3 regions of the Georgenia halophila genome follow, and region 1 is predicted to be linked to each of the others. Evidence: riboswitches for the same ligand, from Rfam matches in the RefSeq annotation. Region 1 holds a riboswitch; each other region holds the start of a gene.
The links. Region 1 has a riboswitch for ZMP and ZTP ahead of glyA (serine hydroxymethyltransferase). Riboswitches for the same ligand answer to the same signal wherever they lie in the genome.
Positions count from the first base shown of each region.

Region 2: another riboswitch for ZMP and ZTP. It lies ahead of purH (bifunctional phosphoribosylaminoimidazolecarboxamide formyltransferase/IMP cyclohydrolase); the one in region 1 lies ahead of glyA (serine hydroxymethyltransferase).
Region 3: another riboswitch for ZMP and ZTP. It lies ahead of glyA (serine hydroxymethyltransferase); the one in region 1 lies ahead of glyA (serine hydroxymethyltransferase).

Region 1 is NZ_BAABGN010000004.1:267,209-273,628, forward strand. Features, by position in the region: gene ABD907_RS06705 (exodeoxyribonuclease III) at 22-840, opposite strand; gene ABD907_RS06710 (bifunctional methylenetetrahydrofolate dehydrogenase/methenyltetrahydrofolate cyclohydrolase) at 936-1,817, opposite strand; gene glyA (serine hydroxymethyltransferase) at 1,814-3,112, opposite strand; ZMP/ZTP riboswitch at 3,157-3,243, opposite strand; gene ABD907_RS06720 (GNAT family N-acetyltransferase) at 3,299-3,823, opposite strand; gene ABD907_RS06725 (right-handed parallel beta-helix repeat-containing protein) at 3,866-5,185, opposite strand; gene ABD907_RS06730 (FG-GAP-like repeat-containing protein) at 5,313-6,420, opposite strand, start outside.
Region 2 is NZ_BAABGN010000002.1:325,068-331,487, reverse strand. Features, by position in the region: gene ABD907_RS02975 (Clp protease N-terminal domain-containing protein) at 1-318, opposite strand, end outside; gene ABD907_RS02970 (helix-turn-helix domain-containing protein) at 402-614, opposite strand; gene ABD907_RS02965 (cell division protein PerM) at 643-2,235, shown strand; gene ABD907_RS02960 (hypothetical protein) at 2,308-2,790, opposite strand; gene purN (phosphoribosylglycinamide formyltransferase) at 2,833-3,468, shown strand; ZMP/ZTP riboswitch at 3,516-3,606, shown strand; gene purH (bifunctional phosphoribosylaminoimidazolecarboxamide formyltransferase/IMP cyclohydrolase) at 3,662-5,314, shown strand; gene ABD907_RS02945 (hypothetical protein) at 5,437-5,862, shown strand; gene ABD907_RS02940 (NAD(P)/FAD-dependent oxidoreductase) at 5,962-6,420, opposite strand, start outside.
Region 3 is NZ_BAABGN010000002.1:268,125-274,544, reverse strand. Features, by position in the region: gene ABD907_RS02875 (FG-GAP-like repeat-containing protein) at 1-2,024, shown strand, start outside; gene ABD907_RS02870 (right-handed parallel beta-helix repeat-containing protein) at 2,152-3,471, shown strand; gene ABD907_RS02865 (GNAT family N-acetyltransferase) at 3,514-4,038, shown strand; ZMP/ZTP riboswitch at 4,094-4,180, shown strand; gene glyA (serine hydroxymethyltransferase) at 4,225-5,523, shown strand; gene ABD907_RS02855 (bifunctional methylenetetrahydrofolate dehydrogenase/methenyltetrahydrofolate cyclohydrolase) at 5,520-6,401, shown strand.

The DNA.
Region 1 (6,420 bases):
CGTCCGCATCCGCCGCGGGGCTCAGATCTGGTAGTCGACCACCACGGGCGCGTGGTCGGAGAACCGCTGGTCGTACGCCGGGGCACGGTCCACCACTGCGGATGTCGCGCGCGCGGCCAGCTCCGGCGTCGCCAGCTGGTAGTCGATACGCCAGCCGGCGTCGTTGTCGAAGGCCTTGCCGCGCCAGGACCACCACGTGAACGGACCCGGCCCGTCACCACCGAGGCGCCGGCCGACGTCGACCCAGCCGAGGTCGTCGAACCACCGGTCGAGGTAGGCGATCTCGCCGTCGAGCGCACCGGAGTTCTTGTTGTAGTTGCCCTTCCAGTTCTTGATGTCGGGCTCGCGGTGGGCGACGTTGACGTCGCCGCCGACGATGACGTCCCGCTCCCCCGCCGCCGCCTGCCGCGCGAGCTCCGAGAGCCGCGCGGTGACCTTCTCGAGGTGCGCGTACTTCAGGTCCATCTTCTCGGTGCCCGCCGTGCCGGAGTGCAGGTAGACCGAGACCGCCGTCAGCGGACGGTCCGAGCCGGGAGCGTCCAGGTCCATCTCGACCCAGCGGCCCGTGTCCACGGCGGCCTCCGGGACCCCGTTGCCGAGGCCCACCCGGACCGCCCGGGCGGGCAGGCGACTGGCCACCGCGACCCCGGCACGCCCCTTGAAATCGCTGGCGTGGTGCGCCGTCGTCCACTCGTGGCCGAGGTGGTTCTCGAGGATCTCGTCGGTCGCGCGAACCTCCTGCAGGAGCAGGACCTCGGGTCGGCGATCGTCGAGCCAGCTACCCATCCCGCGCTTGTAGGCAGCGCGGATGCCGTTGACGTTGACGGAGGCGATTCGCATGCCTCAATCGTGACCGATACGGCAGGCGCGTCGGCCCCCGGTCCGACGATTTCCGGGCATGAGTGCCGATTGTCACGCCGCCCGACCGTCGCGGGTCAGCCGGCCTGGCGCTCCGCAGAGTCGACGACGTTGGCCAGCAGCATCGCGCGGGTCATCGGCCCGACGCCGCCGGGGTTCGGCGACAGCCACGACGCGACCTCCGCAGCGCCGTCGGCCACGTCCCCGCGCAGCCTGGCCTTGCCGGTCTCGGGGTCCTCGACGCGCGAGACGCCCACGTCGAGGACGACGGCGCCGGCCTTGACCATGTCGGGCGTGACGATTCCCGGGCTGCCCGCCGCGGCGACGATCACGTCGGCGTTGCGCACGTGCGAGGCCAGGTCGCGGGTGCCGGTGTGGGTCAACGTCACCGTCGCGTTGATGGTCTTGCGGGTGAGGAGCAGCCCGATGGAGCGGCCCACCGTGGTGCCCCGCCCGACGACGCACACGTCCTTGCCTGCCAGGTCGATGCCGTACCGGTCGAGCAGCTCGAGCACGGCGCGTGGCGTGCACGGCAGCGGGGAGGTGATCTCCTCCGCGACCCGCAGGACGAGGCGACCGAGGTTGGTCGGGTGAAGACCGTCGGCGTCCTTGCCCGGGTCGATGAGCTCGAGCACGCGGTTGGCGTCGACGCCCTTCGGCAGGGGCAGCTGCACGATGTATCCGGTGCACGCCGGGTCCGCGTTCAGGCGCGCGACGGCGGCCTCGACGTCGGCCTGGCTGGCGTCCGCCGGCAGGTCCTCGCGGATGGAGGAGATGCCGACCTCGGCGCAGTCGCGGTGCTTGCCGCCCACGTAGGCCTTCGAGCCCGGGTCGTCACCGACGAGCACGGTGCCCAGGCCGGGCGTGATGCCCCTCTCCCGGAGCGCGGTGACCCGCTCGGTGAGTTCCGCCTTGATCGTTGCCGCTGTCGCCTTGCCGTCGAGAGTCTGTGCCGTCACTGGTCCAGTCCTGGGTAGAGGGGGAAGTTGTCGGTCAGGGCCCGGACCCGGGCACGCATGCCGAGGACGTCCGTGGCCGAGCCGTCGCGAAGGGTGGTGGCGATGATGTCAGCCACCTCCGAGAACTCTGCCGCGCCGAAGCCGCGGGTGGCCAGCGCGGGTGTGCCGATGCGCAGGCCGGAGGTCACTCGCGGCGGCCGCGGGTCGTTCGGCACGGCGTTGCGGTTGACGGTGATGCCGGCGTCGTGGAGGAGGTCCTCGGCCTGGCGGCCGTCGAGCGCGGAGTCCCGCAGGTCGACGAGGACCAGGTGGACGTCGGTGCCACCGGTGAGGACCGAGACGCCCGCGCCGCGCACGTCGGGCGCGGTCAGCCGCTCGGCGAGGATCCGGGCGCCCTCGAGCGTGCGCTCCTGCCGCTCGGCGAACTCCTCGCCGGCGGCCAGCTTGAAGGCCACGGCCTTGGCGGCCACCGCGTGCATGAGCGGTCCGCCCTGCTGCCCGGGGAAGACGGCGGAGTCGAGCCGCTTGGCCCACCGTTCCTTGTCCTGGGCCAGGAGCACACCGGAGCGAGGCCCCCCGAGGGTCTTGTGGACGGTGGAGGACACGACGTCGGAGACGGCCACCGGGTTCGGGTGGAGGCCCGCCGCGACCAGCCCGGCGAAGTGCGCCATGTCGGTCCACAGGTAGGCGCCGACCTCGTCGGCGACCTCCCGGAACGCCCCGAAGTCGAGCTGGCGCGGGTAGGCGGACCACCCGGCGATGATGACCTTCGGGCGGGTCTCGAGCGCCGCCTGGCGGACGAGGTCCATGTCGACGCGGTGGGTGTCGGGATCCACGCCGTAGGCGGAGACGTCGTACAGCTTGCCGGAGAAGTTGAGCTTCATCCCGTGGGTGAGGTGCCCGCCGTGCGCGAGCGACATGCCGAGGACGGGGTCACCGGGCTCGGCGAGCGCGTGCAGCACGGCGGCGTTGGCCTGTGCTCCGGAGTGCGGCTGGACGTTGGCGTACTCGGCGCCGAAGAGGGCGGAGGCGCGGGAGATGGCGAGGTTCTCGGCGATGTCGACCTGCTCGCAGCCGCCGTAGTAGCGCCGGCCTGGATAGCCCTCGGCGTACTTGTTGGTCAGGACGGAGCCCTGGGCCTCGAGAACCGCGCGCGGCACGAAGTTCTCGCTGGCGATCATCTCGAGGGTGCCGCGCTGGCGGTCCAGCTCGCCGCCGAGGACGGCCGCGATCTCGGGGTCCAGCTCGGCGAGCGACTGGTCTGCCACGGGAGTCCTTGTCGTGGTTTGGCTCATACTTCCCTCCGAAGGTCACACGTGCGCGTGGTATTCCACTGGTGACCCTCGGCCCAGGCGTACGACCTCAGGGGTGCTGCTCGTGTCGCTCCCCGGTGGTGATCCACCCGGCGCCAGTCACGACACGTCCAATGTACACACCCGACGGCGGAGCTCGTCCACCCCGGCACCCCGTCCCGCGAGATGTCAGGCGGTCGCGTCGTCCATCGAGCCGAGCACCTCGTCGGCGTCGGGGTCGTCCTCGCCCAGGATGCGACGCAGGTACGCGTAGGTCAGGTCACCGGTGTGCTGGTCGAACTGGTGCTCGTAACCCGCCTTGTTGTACATCGCGAGGTTGTGCTTGGAGTCCTGCCCGGTGAAGACCCAGACCTCCTTGGTCTGCTCGGGCAGGTACGTCAGCACGGCCATGAGCAGCTTGGTGCCGATGCCCCGGCCCTGCAGGTCCGGCACGACCGCGAGCCGCCCCAGCGTGGCCTTCTCCGCCTCCAGCTCGACGCGTATCGAGCCCACGAGACGGTGCCCGAGCCATGCGCCGAGCGTGACGACGTCGGCCCGCTCGATGTCGGCCACCAGCTCGGTGAGCGTCTGCGTCAGCGCCGGCAGGTTCGGGTCGCCGTACAGCTGCGCCTCCGTCACGAAGGCCGCCCGCCGCACGGTGAGCAGCTCACCGGCCCCGTCGGCGGTGATGAGGTCGATCCTGACGTCGTCCATGGGCACAGTTTGGCATCCGGTCACAGATGTCCGCGCACGGAATCAGTCGGCGAAGGCGATGGTGCACGCGTTCTCGCCCGGTATCGGGGTGCTCTCCGGACCGACGGCGATGCCGTGCTCGACCTGCTCGCACACCAGGCCTGTGACACTGCCGCCGCCCTGCCCGGTGTAGATGACCGCAGCACGGCCGCTGCCACGGATCGTGGTGGACTCGAGCGCCGCGACGGCGGTGCCGCCGACCTGGATGCCCGCCTCGCCCCCGGTGATCGTCGAGCCGGTCAGGACGGGGGACGCCGTGTCGCCGGCGTAGAACCCGACCGTGTTGCCGTCGAAGGTGCTGTCCTCGACGGAGCCGGTGGCCGCGCCGAGGAAGCAGATGCCGCACTGGCCGTTCGCCTCGAACGTCGCGCCGAGGACCGAGGCGCGGTGCCCACCCGTCACCGCGATCCCCGCCCAACCGTTGTCCCGGAGGACCGAGTCGGTGATCTCGAGGGTGGTGCCGCGGCCGGAACCCTGCTCGCCCTGGGCGGACATGTGGATGCCCGCCCCGCCGCTGCTCTCGTCGCCGACCGCGCCGCTGAGCACCGCGTCCTCCACCACGAGCGACGCCGAGGGGCCGCCGACCACCACGGACCCGACGGCCGCGCGGTCGCGCTCGAGCGCGAGCGACCGCAGCTCCACGCGGTCGGCCGTCGCGACGAGGATCGTCGCCTCCGGTGCCGACGATCTCAGGACCGTACGCTCCGGGCCCGCGCCGCGGAGGGTGACCCCGCCGAGGAGCACGACCGGCTCCGTGAGGTCCCACGTGCCGGCGCCGAGCTCGATCACGCCGCCGGACTCGGTGGCGGCGACCGCGAGGGAGAGGTCGTCGTCGGGCGTGAGCGGGAGGTCGGGTGCCGCGGCGCCCGTCATCGTGGCGATCGTCCGGTCCCGGACGGCGGTCGCGACCGCGCCGTCGGCGCTCACGGTCTCGAGGCCCTCCGCGATGCCGGCGGCGAGGTCGGCGTCGGCGCACCGGACCTTCGCGGCGACCCGCTGCGCCTCGGCGACGGCGTCGGAGAGGACGTCGGCGGGGGGCTCGTCGCTCGAGGCCGCCTTCTCGGACCCGGGCTTGTCGGCGGATCCGACCGGCGACGTCGCCGTCTGCCCCTCGGCGAGCTGTTCGGTGCCGAAGGAGCCGACGTAGCCCTGCACGGCGTCTACGACGATCGCGACGGGCACGGCGCACACGTCGCGCTCGGCCGCAGCAGTCGCCCGGGTCGCCGTCTCCACCGCCTTGCCGGCACCGGCCGACGGCTGCACGTCGCCACCACAGCCGGCGAGCAGCACGGCCATCGCGGCGATCGCCGCAAGTCTCCTCACCAGGCACTCCCCCCGACGGACCGCCGTCGCGGTCACCTGCCCGGTCCAAGCGTAGGACCGGTCGTGGCCGCCCGTGGCCGATTCGACGCCGTACTTGCACGGCCTGGCTCGCGGCCCGTCCCCCGCATCACGGCTTCTTGCCCCGGCCCTTCCCGTTGCCCGGGTGCGTCGAGCCGTCATCCGCCTCGACCGAGCCGCCGGTGCCTCCGGTGCCGGCCGTGCCGCCGGCGCCGCCGGCGCCGCCGGCGCCGCCGTTGCCGGGCTGAGGGTCACGGGGGCCGCCCTTCTGGTCCTGCCAGTGGCCGGAGTCGCGCTGGGTGACCAGGCCGGTCTCGCCGAACGGCTCCCCGTTGCGGTCGGCGTCGGTGCCGAGCTGCGCGGCGATCGTCCGGTCGGCACCCTGCGCCCACGACAGGTCGTACAGAAACGTGTACATGCCGGGTGAGGGCTGTCGTGAGACGGCGGACTGCCCGAACGGGTTGAACGGCACGACGTAGGAGTTGAGCTCGCCCGACCAGTCGATGAGGCGGTCCTCCTGCGTGTTCGCGGAGAGGACGTCGACCCCGGCGCCGCCGAAGGCGCGGTCCGCCCAGGCCGTGTCACCGTCGACGGTGACGTTGCCGCCGCCGTCGGTGGTCGGGTCGTCGTCGCTGTCGAGGGTGTCGTTGCCCCAGCCGCCCCACAGCGTGTCGGAACCGGTGCCGCCGACGAGCCAGTCGTTGCCGTGGTCGCCGAAGATCACGTCGTCGCCGTCGGTGGTGCGTCCGTCCACGGTGTCGCCGTCGAGATGGTCGAAGCCGAGCACCCAGATCCGGTCGCCGGACGCCGTGGGGTCGAGCGTGCCGGCGGCGGTGAGGGTGACGCGGCGCAGCGGGTCGTCCGGGTTGTAGAGGGCGAAGTAGGTGAGGTCGTGGTCGAACTGGAGCTGGTCCGGCGCCGCGACCGGGCGGTGGAAGTCGTTGCGCACCACCCCGCCGGCGCGGCCGAGCGCGGTGCCCGGCACGTAGGAGAGCGGGAGCGCCTCGGCGCCGGAGATGCCGTCGTCGCCACCGCCGCCGTGCAGGAAGTCGGTACCGAGGCCGCCGAAGATCAGGTCGTCGGCGTACATCGGTTCGAAGTACGGGTCGTGCGCGGAGCCGGCGGGCTGCAGCGACCACGGCGTGAGGTCCACGGTCTTCGTCAGCGTGCCGGTCGGGTTGACGACGGCGACCTGGTGGTTGCCGGGGGTGGAGATG
Region 2 (6,420 bases), on a different contig from region 1:
CAGGGCCCGGCCCGCCCGCTCCAGCGCACCGGTGCCGAAGAGCGTGTCTGCGCTCCGGCTGACCCGCTCCAGGTCGATGCCGAGCGACGCCAGCGCGTCGGCGTCGAGACCGCTTTCCCGGACCATGTCCCGGAGCCGGTCGGCCACCGAGGCCGGGTCGATCCCGGCGTCGCGCAGCGCACGAGCGCCGCTGCCGTCCACGTCGAGCACGCCGAGCGCGACGTGCTCCGGCCCGATGCTCGCGGAGCTCGCCTCGCGGGCGATCTCCTGGGCCAGCACGACGGCGGCGCGGGCGTCCTTGGTGAAGCGTTCGAACATGTCTTGGTCCTCCATCTAAGTGAGGTCTGGTCGGCCGGTCAGGCCGGTCAGGCCGGTCAGGCCGGTCAGGCCGGTCAGGCCGGTCAGGCGCGTCGGCGCCCGTGCTTCTTGTGCACCGCCTGCCGGCTCACACCCAGCTCGGCGGCGATCTCCTGCCAGGACCAGCCGAGCTGCCGGGCACGCTCGACCTGGAGAACCTCCAGCCGCTCTGCGAGCTCACGAAGCGCGCGGACGGCACGGAGGCCGGTGGTCGGGTCCGGGCTCTGGGCGGCATCAGCCGTGTCGGTCAGCGTCATGGTGTCAATGTAGGTTGACGCTGCGGCCGTGTCAACGCATGTTGACGTCCAGCTCGCCCCCGACACGCCGCACGGGCAGGCGGGGCTGGCGCGGCGGCGGGGCGACGATGGGGCGATGGCCACCACCACGCAGACGCGCCCGTCCCGGGCGGCCGGCGCCCCGAGACCCGGCGGGTCCGGTCGGCTGCCGGAGGGCTGGCTGCGCGGGCTGGTCAGCGGAGTCGAGGCGGCGGTGCTGAGCTGGCTCGCTGTCGCCGTGCCCGCCGTGGCCGCCTACATCGCAACGGCAGCGGCTCCGGCGCTGGGCGACGCCTCCTGGCAGAGCGCCGCGGGCACCGGCACCGCGCTGTGGCTCCTGGCGCACGGCGGCGACATGACGGTCGGCGAGGGCACGGTGTCCGTGGTGCCGCTCGGGATGACGCTGCTGAGCGTCGGTGTCGTCTACGCCGCCGTCCGGCGGCTACGGATCGCCGGCTACGGGGCCGCCTCCTTCGCCGTCGTCGGGTTCGTCCTGTCGGTGCTGGTGGCGACCTTGGCCGCGCCGGGTGGACGTCTCGGTGCCCTGCTCGGTGGTGCGGTGGTGTCGACGCTCGGCACGGTGCTCGCGGCGCGCCGCTCGGGCGCGCCGGCCCCGGCATGGTCGGCCGGCGTTCCCGCGTGGGTCCGTGACGGCCTCCGCGGCGCGGGCTGGATCCTGCTGGCCCTGGCGCTGGTGTCCCTCGCTCTGGTGGTCGTGGCCCTGGTCACCGGCTGGGACCGCGTCCGGATGGTCCAGGACGCCTACATGCTCGCCCCGGTCGGTCTGGTCGTCATGACGGCGGCCCAGCTGCTCTACCTGCCCACTGTGGCCGTGTGGGCACTGGCGTGGAGCGCCGGCCCCGGGTTCGCCTTCGGCGCCGGGACACACTTCGCCGCCGGGGAGGCCGTGCCGGCACCCCTGCCCGCAATCCCGCTGCTCGGTGGCCTGCCTTCGCCGGAGGCACCGGGGCCGACGTGGGTGGTGGTCGTGCCCGTCGCGGTCGGTGTGATCGTCGGAGTCTTGCTGCACCGGCGCGCCTCCGGACGAGCCCTGGCGGAGTCCGTCGGCACCGCGATCTTGGCCGCCGTCGTCGTGGCCCTCGCCGCTGCGGTCCTCACGTACGCGGCGTCCGGCGGAATCGGCCCGGGACGCATGGCCGAGATCGGCGCCGAGCCGCCCGCTGTGGCCGGCATGCTGCTTGCCGAGGTCGGGGCGGCACTACTGCTGACCGTGGTCGTCCTGCACCCGCGCACGGCGGAGCTGGTCGGCCTCGGCGCCCGCCGTGCCCGGGAACGGGTCTCCGGGGCCTCCGAACGGCTCTCCCGGCGCAGAAGCGTCGGGCCGGTCGCTGCTGCGGCGGACGTGGCGACCGCCACCGGGCAAGCCCACGACGCCCACCGCGAGGAGGCCGACCGCGAGGACACCGACCGCGACGGCGAAGAACGGCAGGAGGACGGCGCCGCCCCGGACCGCAGCGCCGGGACGCCGGAGGAGGCATCGCCGGCGGAAGAGGCACTGTCCGGGCCGGCGCAGGAGCCACGAGTCGGGGAGGGCTGGAGCGGACCATCGCTGTCCGCGTGGTCCCGCGACGCCGGTCCCTGAGGCAGGGCTCGCCCCTGTGACAGCGCTGGGTGAGGAAGGGCTCGCCGTCCCGCCGCGCCCCGCGGTGCGGCCTCAGCCGGTCTGCATCATCTGCTGCATCTCGTCCATCCGTTCCTGGAGCGAGTTCTCGAACTCGGCGAGGCAGCCGTCCTGCGCCTGCTGCGTGATCGCCGAGTCCATGCACTCGGAGTACGCGCTGTACTCGCGCCACAGCACGATCTGCCCGGACATCGTCAGCGCCATGAACGCCGCCACCACGAGCCCGACGGCGAGCACCGCCGGCGTGGCCCCCCGCACCTTGGCGGAACGCACCCGCACGAGGGCGACGATGCCCAGGACGAGCGACCCGACCGCCACGACGGCCGTCACGATCGGGACGGGCCACGGCGGCGCCATGAGCGAGAGGGCGACCGTGATCAGCAGCGCGAGACCGAAGACCCGGACCAGGCGCATCGCCCTCTTCTGGGTCTCCTCGTCGGGTTCCTCGTGCTGGTCTCGGGGCGAGCCGTACGGTCTGCCGGGTGGTGAGGGTGGCGGAGACTGCTGGTCGGGCATGAACCCATCATGTCCCACGAGCCGACTACTCTCGCCCAGGTGATCGACTCCCACTCCGTCACGACGCGCCGTCCGGCCAGGATCGTCGTGCTCGTCTCCGGCGGAGGTTCCAACCTCGCCGCCCTGCTCGAGGCCACCGGTGACGCGGAGTACGGCGCCCAGGTGGTCGCCGTCGGCGCGGACCGAGAAGGTGCTGGCGGGATCGACCTGGCTCGCCGGGCCGGTTTGCCGACCTTCGTCGAGCGGGTCCGCGACCACGACGACCGGGCCGCGTGGGATGTTGCGCTGACCGAGCAGGTTGCCGCGCACGACCCCGACCTCGTCGTCTCGGCCGGGTTCCTCAAGCTCAGCGGACCGCTCTTCCTCGAACGCTTCGAGGACCGCTACCTCAACACGCACAACTCGCTGCTGCCCGCGTTCCCGGGCATGCACGGGCCGCGGGACGCGCTGTCCTACGGCGTCAAGATCACGGGCGCCACGCTCTTCTTCGTCGACGCCGGGGTCGACACCGGCGCCATCGTCGCCCAGGTCGCCGTCCCGGTTCTCGACGACGACGACGTGGAGAGCCTCACCGAACGCATCAAGGCCGCCGAGCGCGGACAGCTCGTCGAGCTGGTGGGGCGGCTGGCCCGGGAGGGCTGGCAGATCGAGGGGCGCAGGGTCCGCATCGGGGCCTGACCCGGTCGACCGCGCCGCTTCACCCGCCCGCCTAGTTCGCTAGAGTGGGTCCCGGCCGTGACTGGCGAGAAGGTGGAGCACACCACCGGGGAGCGGCCGGAACCACCCTGCAGCGCACCGCACGCCTGGGTGCCGGGATCGGGTGCCCGTCCGGGTGCCTGAGCCCCGTCGTCGACACATCCAGGAGCGTCAGTTGACCAGCCAGCCCGCCGGTACCGCCTCGAACCGCGTGCCCGTCCGTCGCGCCCTCGTCTCCGTCTACGACAAGTGCGGGCTGGAGGACCTGGTCCGCGGGCTGCACGAGGCCGGTGTCGAGCTCGTCTCCACCGGCGGCTCCGCCCGGCTCATCACCGAGGTCGGCGTCCCGGTCACCAAGGTCGAGGACCTCACCGGGTTCCCCGAGTGCCTGGACGGGCGGGTCAAGACGCTGCACCCGCGGGTCCACGCCGGCATCCTCGCCGACCGGCGCCTCGAGACCCACGTCAACCAGCTCGCCGACCTCGGCATCGAGCCGTTCGACCTGGTCGTCTCGAACCTCTACCCGTTCACCGAGACCGTGGACTCCGACGCCACCCCGGACGAGTGCGTCGAGCAGATCGACATCGGCGGCCCGTCCATGGTGCGCGCGGCGGCGAAGAACCACCCCTCGGTCGCGATCGTCACCTCACCCGCTCGGTACGCCGACGCCCTCGACGCCGTGGCCGCGGGCGGATTCACCCTCGATCAGCGCAAGCAGCTCGCCGCCGAGGCGTTCGCCCACACCGCGGCCTACGACGTCGCGGTCGCCAACTGGTTCGCCGGGTCCTACGTCGGTGCCGAGGACGGTTGGCCCGACTTCGTCGGCGAGACCTGGGACAAGGGCGAGGCGCTGCGCTACGGCGAGAACCCGCACCAGGCAGCAGCGCTCTACCGCGACACCGCCGGACCCGCCGGCCTCGCCGGCGCCGAGCAGCTCCACGGCAAGGCGATGTCTTACAACAACTACGTCGACACCGATGCCGCACGCCGCGCTGCGTACACCTTCGACGAGCCCGCCGCGGCCGTCATCAAGCACGCCAACCCGTGCGGCATCGCCGTCGGGGCCGACATCGCGGAGGCTCATCGCAAGGCGCACGCCTGCGACCCGGTCTCCGCGTTCGGCGGGGTCATCGCGACGAACCGGCCCGTCACGGTGGAGATGGCGAACCAGGTCGCCGGCGTCTTCACCGAGGTCGTCGTCGCACCCGACTACGAGGACGGCGCGCTGGAGGTCCTCCAGGCGAAGAAGAACATCCGCGTCCTGCGCTGCCCGGCGCCGACGGGGGAGCGGCCCGCGGAGATCCGCCAGATCAGCGGCGGGATCCTCGTGCAGATGCGCGACCACGTCGACGCCGACGGCGACGACCCCTCCACCTGGACGCTCGCTGCAGGCGAGGCCGCCTCTCCCGAGCTGCTCGCCGACCTGGCGTTCGCCTGGAAGGCGTGCCGGTCGGCCAAGTCCAACGCGATCCTCGTCGCCCACGACGGCGCGAGCGTCGGCATCGGCATGGGCCAGGTCAACCGCGTCGACTCCTGCCGCCTCGCCGTCGAACGCGCCAACACCCTCGGCGTGGAGGTCGCCTCAGACGTCGACGGCGCCGGTGGAGCCGAGAACGTCGGTGGGGCCGCTCCGCGGCGCACGCACGGTGCCGTGGCCGCCTCCGACGCGTTCTTCCCGTTCCCCGACGGGCTCCAGGTGCTCCTCGACGCCGGCGTCACCGCCGTCGTCCAGCCGGGTGGGTCGATGCGGGACGACGCCGTGGTGGAGGCCGCGCAGGCCGCCGGGGTCACCATGTACCTCACCGGCACGCGGCACTTCTTCCACTGAGCCGCGGGAACCTGCGTCTCTTCCACTGAGCCGCGGGAACCTGCGTCACGGAACGACCACGGGCGGCGTGGCGGCACGCGTAGCGTCGTGACCGGTCCTGTGGTCGAGGTTGGGAGCCCGGTGTGCATCCTGCGAGCAAGAAGTGCGTCGTCGCCGCGGTGATCCTCGCCGTCGTCGGGTTCACGCTGAGCATCGCGTGGCGGGTCTTCCTCGAACGAGGCATGCCGGCCCTCTGGGGCGAGGTCGGCGGCTACGACAGTCCGAGCGAGGGCTTCTACATGACGATGGCGTGGCTCTCGCCCATGATGGCCTCCGTCGAGCGGGTGCTCCTCACCGTCGCCGGTGCGCTGGTCGGTGCGGCGGTCGTCATCCAGGTGCTCGCACCGCGGATGGAGTCGATCGCCGAGGCGGCCGAGGAGTCCGGCGGGACGGCCGAGGAGCTCGCCGAGGAGGTTCCCGGTGAATTCTCCGGGGAGTTCCGCGAGGCGGCGGACGAGCCGGAGCGCCCGAAGACGACCTACGACCCGCGCAGCTACCGGCGTCCTTGACCGAGTGTCGTAGCCGAACGGACCGTTCGGGGACTGGTGTGTCGGATGTGACTGGGGTGGTACCGCTCGTGCCGGCCCGGAGCCGATTGGTCCGTTCGGCTACGCGCGATCGCGCCAGGCGAGCGCCTTCTTGAGCGGAACGGCCGGGTCGGCGGCCTTCTCGACGTCCAGCGCCGGCCTGGCCCCTCCGACGAGGAGGCGGCGCAACGGCCCGACGTCGCGCGGCCGGTCGGCGGTGAACCCGGCCACCAGGCGCACGGTCGAGCCGGGGCGGTCCTCGACGAAGAGGGCCGTCCACGCCGGACCCGTCGGATCGCCGCGGTAGACGACCCGTGCGCCATCACCGGACCGGCCCACCAGGGTCAGGTGGCGGCCGAACTGGGTCGAGAACACGTACGGCGCCGGCGTCGGCGGCTGCTCGCCGCCGAGCAGACCGGCGACGACGGCGGCGGGCTGGGTCAGCGCGGCGTCCCAGTGCCCGCCGGGCACGGTGCCCAGCCCGGCCACCGTCATGTCCGTGCAGTCGCCGACGGCGCGGACGGACGGTGGCGCGCCGGT
Region 3 (6,420 bases), on a different contig from region 1:
TGCGGCTGGTGCTCACCGAGCACACCGAGACCACGCCGGCCACGCGGTACGGCGACGACTACCTCGCGGGCGGCCTGCACGACGACCTGCTGTTCGGTGGCCTCGGTGACGACGTGATCCAGGGCGACGGCTCGATCGACCTCGACCGCGACGGCGTCGTCGACACGGGCGCGCCCGGCCAGGGCGCCCGGGTCGGCCCCGCGCGCGACGCCGCCGGCCTCCTCGTGGTCACGCCGAGCCGCGGGAGCGCCGCGGACGGCGACGACTACGTCGAGGGCGGCGGCGGCGCCGACGTCGTCCTCGGCGGCCTCGGCCGCGACGACCTCGTCGGCGGCTCCTCCTCGATGTACGGGCTGGACACGATCGCCCAGCGTCCGGACGCCGGCGACCTGATCTTCGGTGGCGCGGGCGACGCGCACGACCGCAACGACCGCGTTGGCGGCCACGGCAGCGACTCCGACGTCGTCGTCGGCGACAACGGCGACATCCACCGCCTCGTCGGTGCCGACGGCGCGTACCTGACGTTCGTCTACGACACCCACGACGACCCGGTCCGCCTCCTGCCCCGCGCCGTCACGCTGCTCGACAGCACCCCCGGCGGGCCGGACGTGCGGCCCGACCTGTTCGACGTCACGCAGGCCGACGTGGCCGCCGCCGGGCGCGCCACCGCCGACGTCTGGGCCCCCGACGAGATCCACGGCGAGGGCGGCGACGACACCGTCTACGCCGGCGGCGGCAACGACGTCGTCTACGGCGACGCCGGCGACGACGACCTCGTCGGCGGCTGGGGCAGCGACTGGCTCTCCGGCGGCACCGGCACCGACGGCATCCTCGGCGACGAGGGCCGGATCGTCACCTCGCGCCACGGCTCGCTCGAGCCGCTCGCCGGCGTGACGACACCGACCACGCAGCGGACCATCTCCACCCCCGGCAACCACCAGGTCGCCGTCGTCAACCCGACCGGCACGCTGACGAAGACCGTGGACCTCACGCCGTGGTCGCTGCAGCCCGCCGGCTCCGCGCACGACCCGTACTTCGAACCGATGTACGCCGACGACCTGATCTTCGGCGGCCTCGGTACCGACTTCCTGCACGGCGGCGGTGGCGACGACGGCATCTCCGGCGCCGAGGCGCTCCCGCTCTCCTACGTGCCGGGCACCGCGCTCGGCCGCGCCGGCGGGGTGGTGCGCAACGACTTCCACCGCCCGGTCGCGGCGCCGGACCAGCTCCAGTTCGACCACGACCTCACCTACTTCGCCCTCTACAACCCGGACGACCCGCTGCGCCGCGTCACCCTCACCGCCGCCGGCACGCTCGACCCCACGGCGTCCGGCGACCGGATCTGGGTGCTCGGCTTCGACCATCTCGACGGCGACACCGTGGACGGACGCACCACCGACGGCGACGACGTGATCTTCGGCGACCACGGCAACGACTGGCTCGTCGGCGGCACCGGTTCCGACACGCTGTGGGGCGGCTGGGGCAACGACACCCTCGACAGCGACGACGACCCGACCACCGACGGCGGCGGCAACGTCACCGTCGACGGTGACACGGCCTGGGCGGACCGCGCCTTCGGCGGCGCCGGGGTCGACGTCCTCTCCGCGAACACGCAGGAGGACCGCCTCATCGACTGGTCGGGCGAGCTCAACTCCTACGTCGTGCCGTTCAACCCGTTCGGGCAGTCCGCCGTCTCACGACAGCCCTCACCCGGCATGTACACGTTTCTGTACGACCTGTCGTGGGCGCAGGGTGCCGACCGGACGATCGCCGCGCAGCTCGGCACCGACGCCGACCGCAACGGGGAGCCGTTCGGCGAGACCGGCCTGGTCACCCAGCGCGACTCCGGCCACTGGCAGGACCAGAAGGGCGGCCCCCGTGACCCTCAGCCCGGCAACGGCGGCGCCGGCGGCGCCGGCGGCGCCGGCGGCACGGCCGGCACCGGAGGCACCGGCGGCTCGGTCGAGGCGGATGACGGCTCGACGCACCCGGGCAACGGGAAGGGCCGGGGCAAGAAGCCGTGATGCGGGGGACGGGCCGCGAGCCAGGCCGTGCAAGTACGGCGTCGAATCGGCCACGGGCGGCCACGACCGGTCCTACGCTTGGACCGGGCAGGTGACCGCGACGGCGGTCCGTCGGGGGGAGTGCCTGGTGAGGAGACTTGCGGCGATCGCCGCGATGGCCGTGCTGCTCGCCGGCTGTGGTGGCGACGTGCAGCCGTCGGCCGGTGCCGGCAAGGCGGTGGAGACGGCGACCCGGGCGACTGCTGCGGCCGAGCGCGACGTGTGCGCCGTGCCCGTCGCGATCGTCGTAGACGCCGTGCAGGGCTACGTCGGCTCCTTCGGCACCGAACAGCTCGCCGAGGGGCAGACGGCGACGTCGCCGGTCGGATCCGCCGACAAGCCCGGGTCCGAGAAGGCGGCCTCGAGCGACGAGCCCCCCGCCGACGTCCTCTCCGACGCCGTCGCCGAGGCGCAGCGGGTCGCCGCGAAGGTCCGGTGCGCCGACGCCGACCTCGCCGCCGGCATCGCGGAGGGCCTCGAGACCGTGAGCGCCGACGGCGCGGTCGCGACCGCCGTCCGGGACCGGACGATCGCCACGATGACGGGCGCCGCGGCACCCGACCTCCCGCTCACGCCCGACGACGACCTCTCCCTCGCGGTCGCCGCCACCGAGTCCGGCGGCGTGATCGAGCTCGGCGCCGGCACGTGGGACCTCACGGAGCCGGTCGTGCTCCTCGGCGGGGTCACCCTCCGCGGCGCGGGCCCGGAGCGTACGGTCCTGAGATCGTCGGCACCGGAGGCGACGATCCTCGTCGCGACGGCCGACCGCGTGGAGCTGCGGTCGCTCGCGCTCGAGCGCGACCGCGCGGCCGTCGGGTCCGTGGTGGTCGGCGGCCCCTCGGCGTCGCTCGTGGTGGAGGACGCGGTGCTCAGCGGCGCGGTCGGCGACGAGAGCAGCGGCGGGGCGGGCATCCACATGTCCGCCCAGGGCGAGCAGGGTTCCGGCCGCGGCACCACCCTCGAGATCACCGACTCGGTCCTCCGGGACAACGGTTGGGCGGGGATCGCGGTGACGGGTGGGCACCGCGCCTCGGTCCTCGGCGCGACGTTCGAGGCGAACGGCCAGTGCGGCATCTGCTTCCTCGGCGCGGCCACCGGCTCCGTCGAGGACAGCACCTTCGACGGCAACACGGTCGGGTTCTACGCCGGCGACACGGCGTCCCCCGTCCTGACCGGCTCGACGATCACCGGGGGCGAGGCGGGCATCCAGGTCGGCGGCACCGCCGTCGCGGCGCTCGAGTCCACCACGATCCGTGGCAGCGGCCGTGCTGCGGTCATCTACACCGGGCAGGGCGGCGGCAGTGTCACAGGCCTGGTGTGCGAGCAGGTCGAGCACGGCATCGCCGTCGGTCCGGAGAGCACCCCGATACCGGGCGAGAACGCGTGCACCATCGCCTTCGCCGACTGATTCCGTGCGCGGACATCTGTGACCGGATGCCAAACTGTGCCCATGGACGACGTCAGGATCGACCTCATCACCGCCGACGGGGCCGGTGAGCTGCTCACCGTGCGGCGGGCGGCCTTCGTGACGGAGGCGCAGCTGTACGGCGACCCGAACCTGCCGGCGCTGACGCAGACGCTCACCGAGCTGGTGGCCGACATCGAGCGGGCCGACGTCGTCACGCTCGGCGCATGGCTCGGGCACCGTCTCGTGGGCTCGATACGCGTCGAGCTGGAGGCGGAGAAGGCCACGCTGGGGCGGCTCGCGGTCGTGCCGGACCTGCAGGGCCGGGGCATCGGCACCAAGCTGCTCATGGCCGTGCTGACGTACCTGCCCGAGCAGACCAAGGAGGTCTGGGTCTTCACCGGGCAGGACTCCAAGCACAACCTCGCGATGTACAACAAGGCGGGTTACGAGCACCAGTTCGACCAGCACACCGGTGACCTGACCTACGCGTACCTGCGTCGCATCCTGGGCGAGGACGACCCCGACGCCGACGAGGTGCTCGGCTCGATGGACGACGCGACCGCCTGACATCTCGCGGGACGGGGTGCCGGGGTGGACGAGCTCCGCCGTCGGGTGTGTACATTGGACGTGTCGTGACTGGCGCCGGGTGGATCACCACCGGGGAGCGACACGAGCAGCACCCCTGAGGTCGTACGCCTGGGCCGAGGGTCACCAGTGGAATACCACGCGCACGTGTGACCTTCGGAGGGAAGTATGAGCCAAACCACGACAAGGACTCCCGTGGCAGACCAGTCGCTCGCCGAGCTGGACCCCGAGATCGCGGCCGTCCTCGGCGGCGAGCTGGACCGCCAGCGCGGCACCCTCGAGATGATCGCCAGCGAGAACTTCGTGCCGCGCGCGGTTCTCGAGGCCCAGGGCTCCGTCCTGACCAACAAGTACGCCGAGGGCTATCCAGGCCGGCGCTACTACGGCGGCTGCGAGCAGGTCGACATCGCCGAGAACCTCGCCATCTCCCGCGCCTCCGCCCTCTTCGGCGCCGAGTACGCCAACGTCCAGCCGCACTCCGGAGCACAGGCCAACGCCGCCGTGCTGCACGCGCTCGCCGAGCCCGGTGACCCCGTCCTCGGCATGTCGCTCGCGCACGGCGGGCACCTCACCCACGGGATGAAGCTCAACTTCTCCGGCAAGCTGTACGACGTCTCCGCCTACGGCGTGGATCCCGACACCCACCGCGTCGACATGGACCTCGTCCGCCAGGCGGCGCTCGAGACCCGCCCGAAGGTCATCATCGCCGGGTGGTCCGCCTACCCGCGCCAGCTCGACTTCGGGGCGTTCCGGGAGGTCGCCGACGAGGTCGGCGCCTACCTGTGGACCGACATGGCGCACTTCGCCGGGCTGGTCGCGGCGGGCCTCCACCCGAACCCGGTGGCCGTCTCCGACGTCGTGTCCTCCACCGTCCACAAGACCCTCGGGGGGCCTCGCTCCGGTGTGCTCCTGGCCCAGGACAAGGAACGGTGGGCCAAGCGGCTCGACTCCGCCGTCTTCCCCGGGCAGCAGGGCGGACCGCTCATGCACGCGGTGGCCGCCAAGGCCGTGGCCTTCAAGCTGGCCGCCGGCGAGGAGTTCGCCGAGCGGCAGGAGCGCACGCTCGAGGGCGCCCGGATCCTCGCCGAGCGGCTGACCGCGCCCGACGTGCGCGGCGCGGGCGTCTCGGTCCTCACCGGTGGCACCGACGTCCACCTGGTCCTCGTCGACCTGCGGGACTCCGCGCTCGACGGCCGCCAGGCCGAGGACCTCCTCCACGACGCCGGCATCACCGTCAACCGCAACGCCGTGCCGAACGACCCGCGGCCGCCGCGAGTGACCTCCGGCCTGCGCATCGGCACACCCGCGCTGGCCACCCGCGGCTTCGGCGCGGCAGAGTTCTCGGAGGTGGCTGACATCATCGCCACCACCCTTCGCGACGGCTCGGCCACGGACGTCCTCGGCATGCGTGCCCGGGTCCGGGCCCTGACCGACAACTTCCCCCTCTACCCAGGACTGGACCAGTGACGGCACAGACTCTCGACGGCAAGGCGACAGCGGCAACGATCAAGGCGGAACTCACCGAGCGGGTCACCGCGCTCCGGGAGAGGGGCATCACGCCCGGCCTGGGCACCGTGCTCGTCGGTGACGACCCGGGCTCGAAGGCCTACGTGGGCGGCAAGCACCGCGACTGCGCCGAGGTCGGCATCTCCTCCATCCGCGAGGACCTGCCGGCGGACGCCAGCCAGGCCGACGTCGAGGCCGCCGTCGCGCGCCTGAACGCGGACCCGGCGTGCACCGGATACATCGTGCAGCTGCCCCTGCCGAAGGGCGTCGACGCCAACCGCGTGCTCGAGCTCATCGACCCGGGCAAGGACGCCGACGGTCTTCACCCGACCAACCTCGGTCGCCTCGTCCTGCGGGTCGCGGAGGAGATCACCTCCCCGCTGCCGTGCACGCCACGCGCCGTGCTCGAGCTGCTCGACCGGTACGGCATCGACCTGGCAGGCAAGGACGTGTGCGTCGTCGGGCGGGGCACCACGGTGGGCCGCTCCATCGGGCTGCTCCTCACCCGCAAGACCATCAACGCGACGGTGACGTTGACCCACACCGGCACCCGCGACCTGGCCTCGCACGTGCGCAACGCCGACGTGATCGTCGCCGCGGCGGGCAGCCCGGGAATCGTCACGCCCGACATGGTCAAGGCCGGCGCCGTCGTCCTCGACGTGGGCGTCTCGCGCGTCGAGGACCCCGAGACCGGCAAGGCCAGGCTGCGCGGGGACGTGGCCGACGGCGCTGCGGAGGTCGCGTCGTGGCTGTCGCCGAACCCCGGCGGCGTCGGGCCGATGACCCGCGCGATGCTGCTGGCCAACGTCGTCGACTCTGCGGAGCGCCAGGCCGGCTGACCCGCGACGGTCGGGCGGC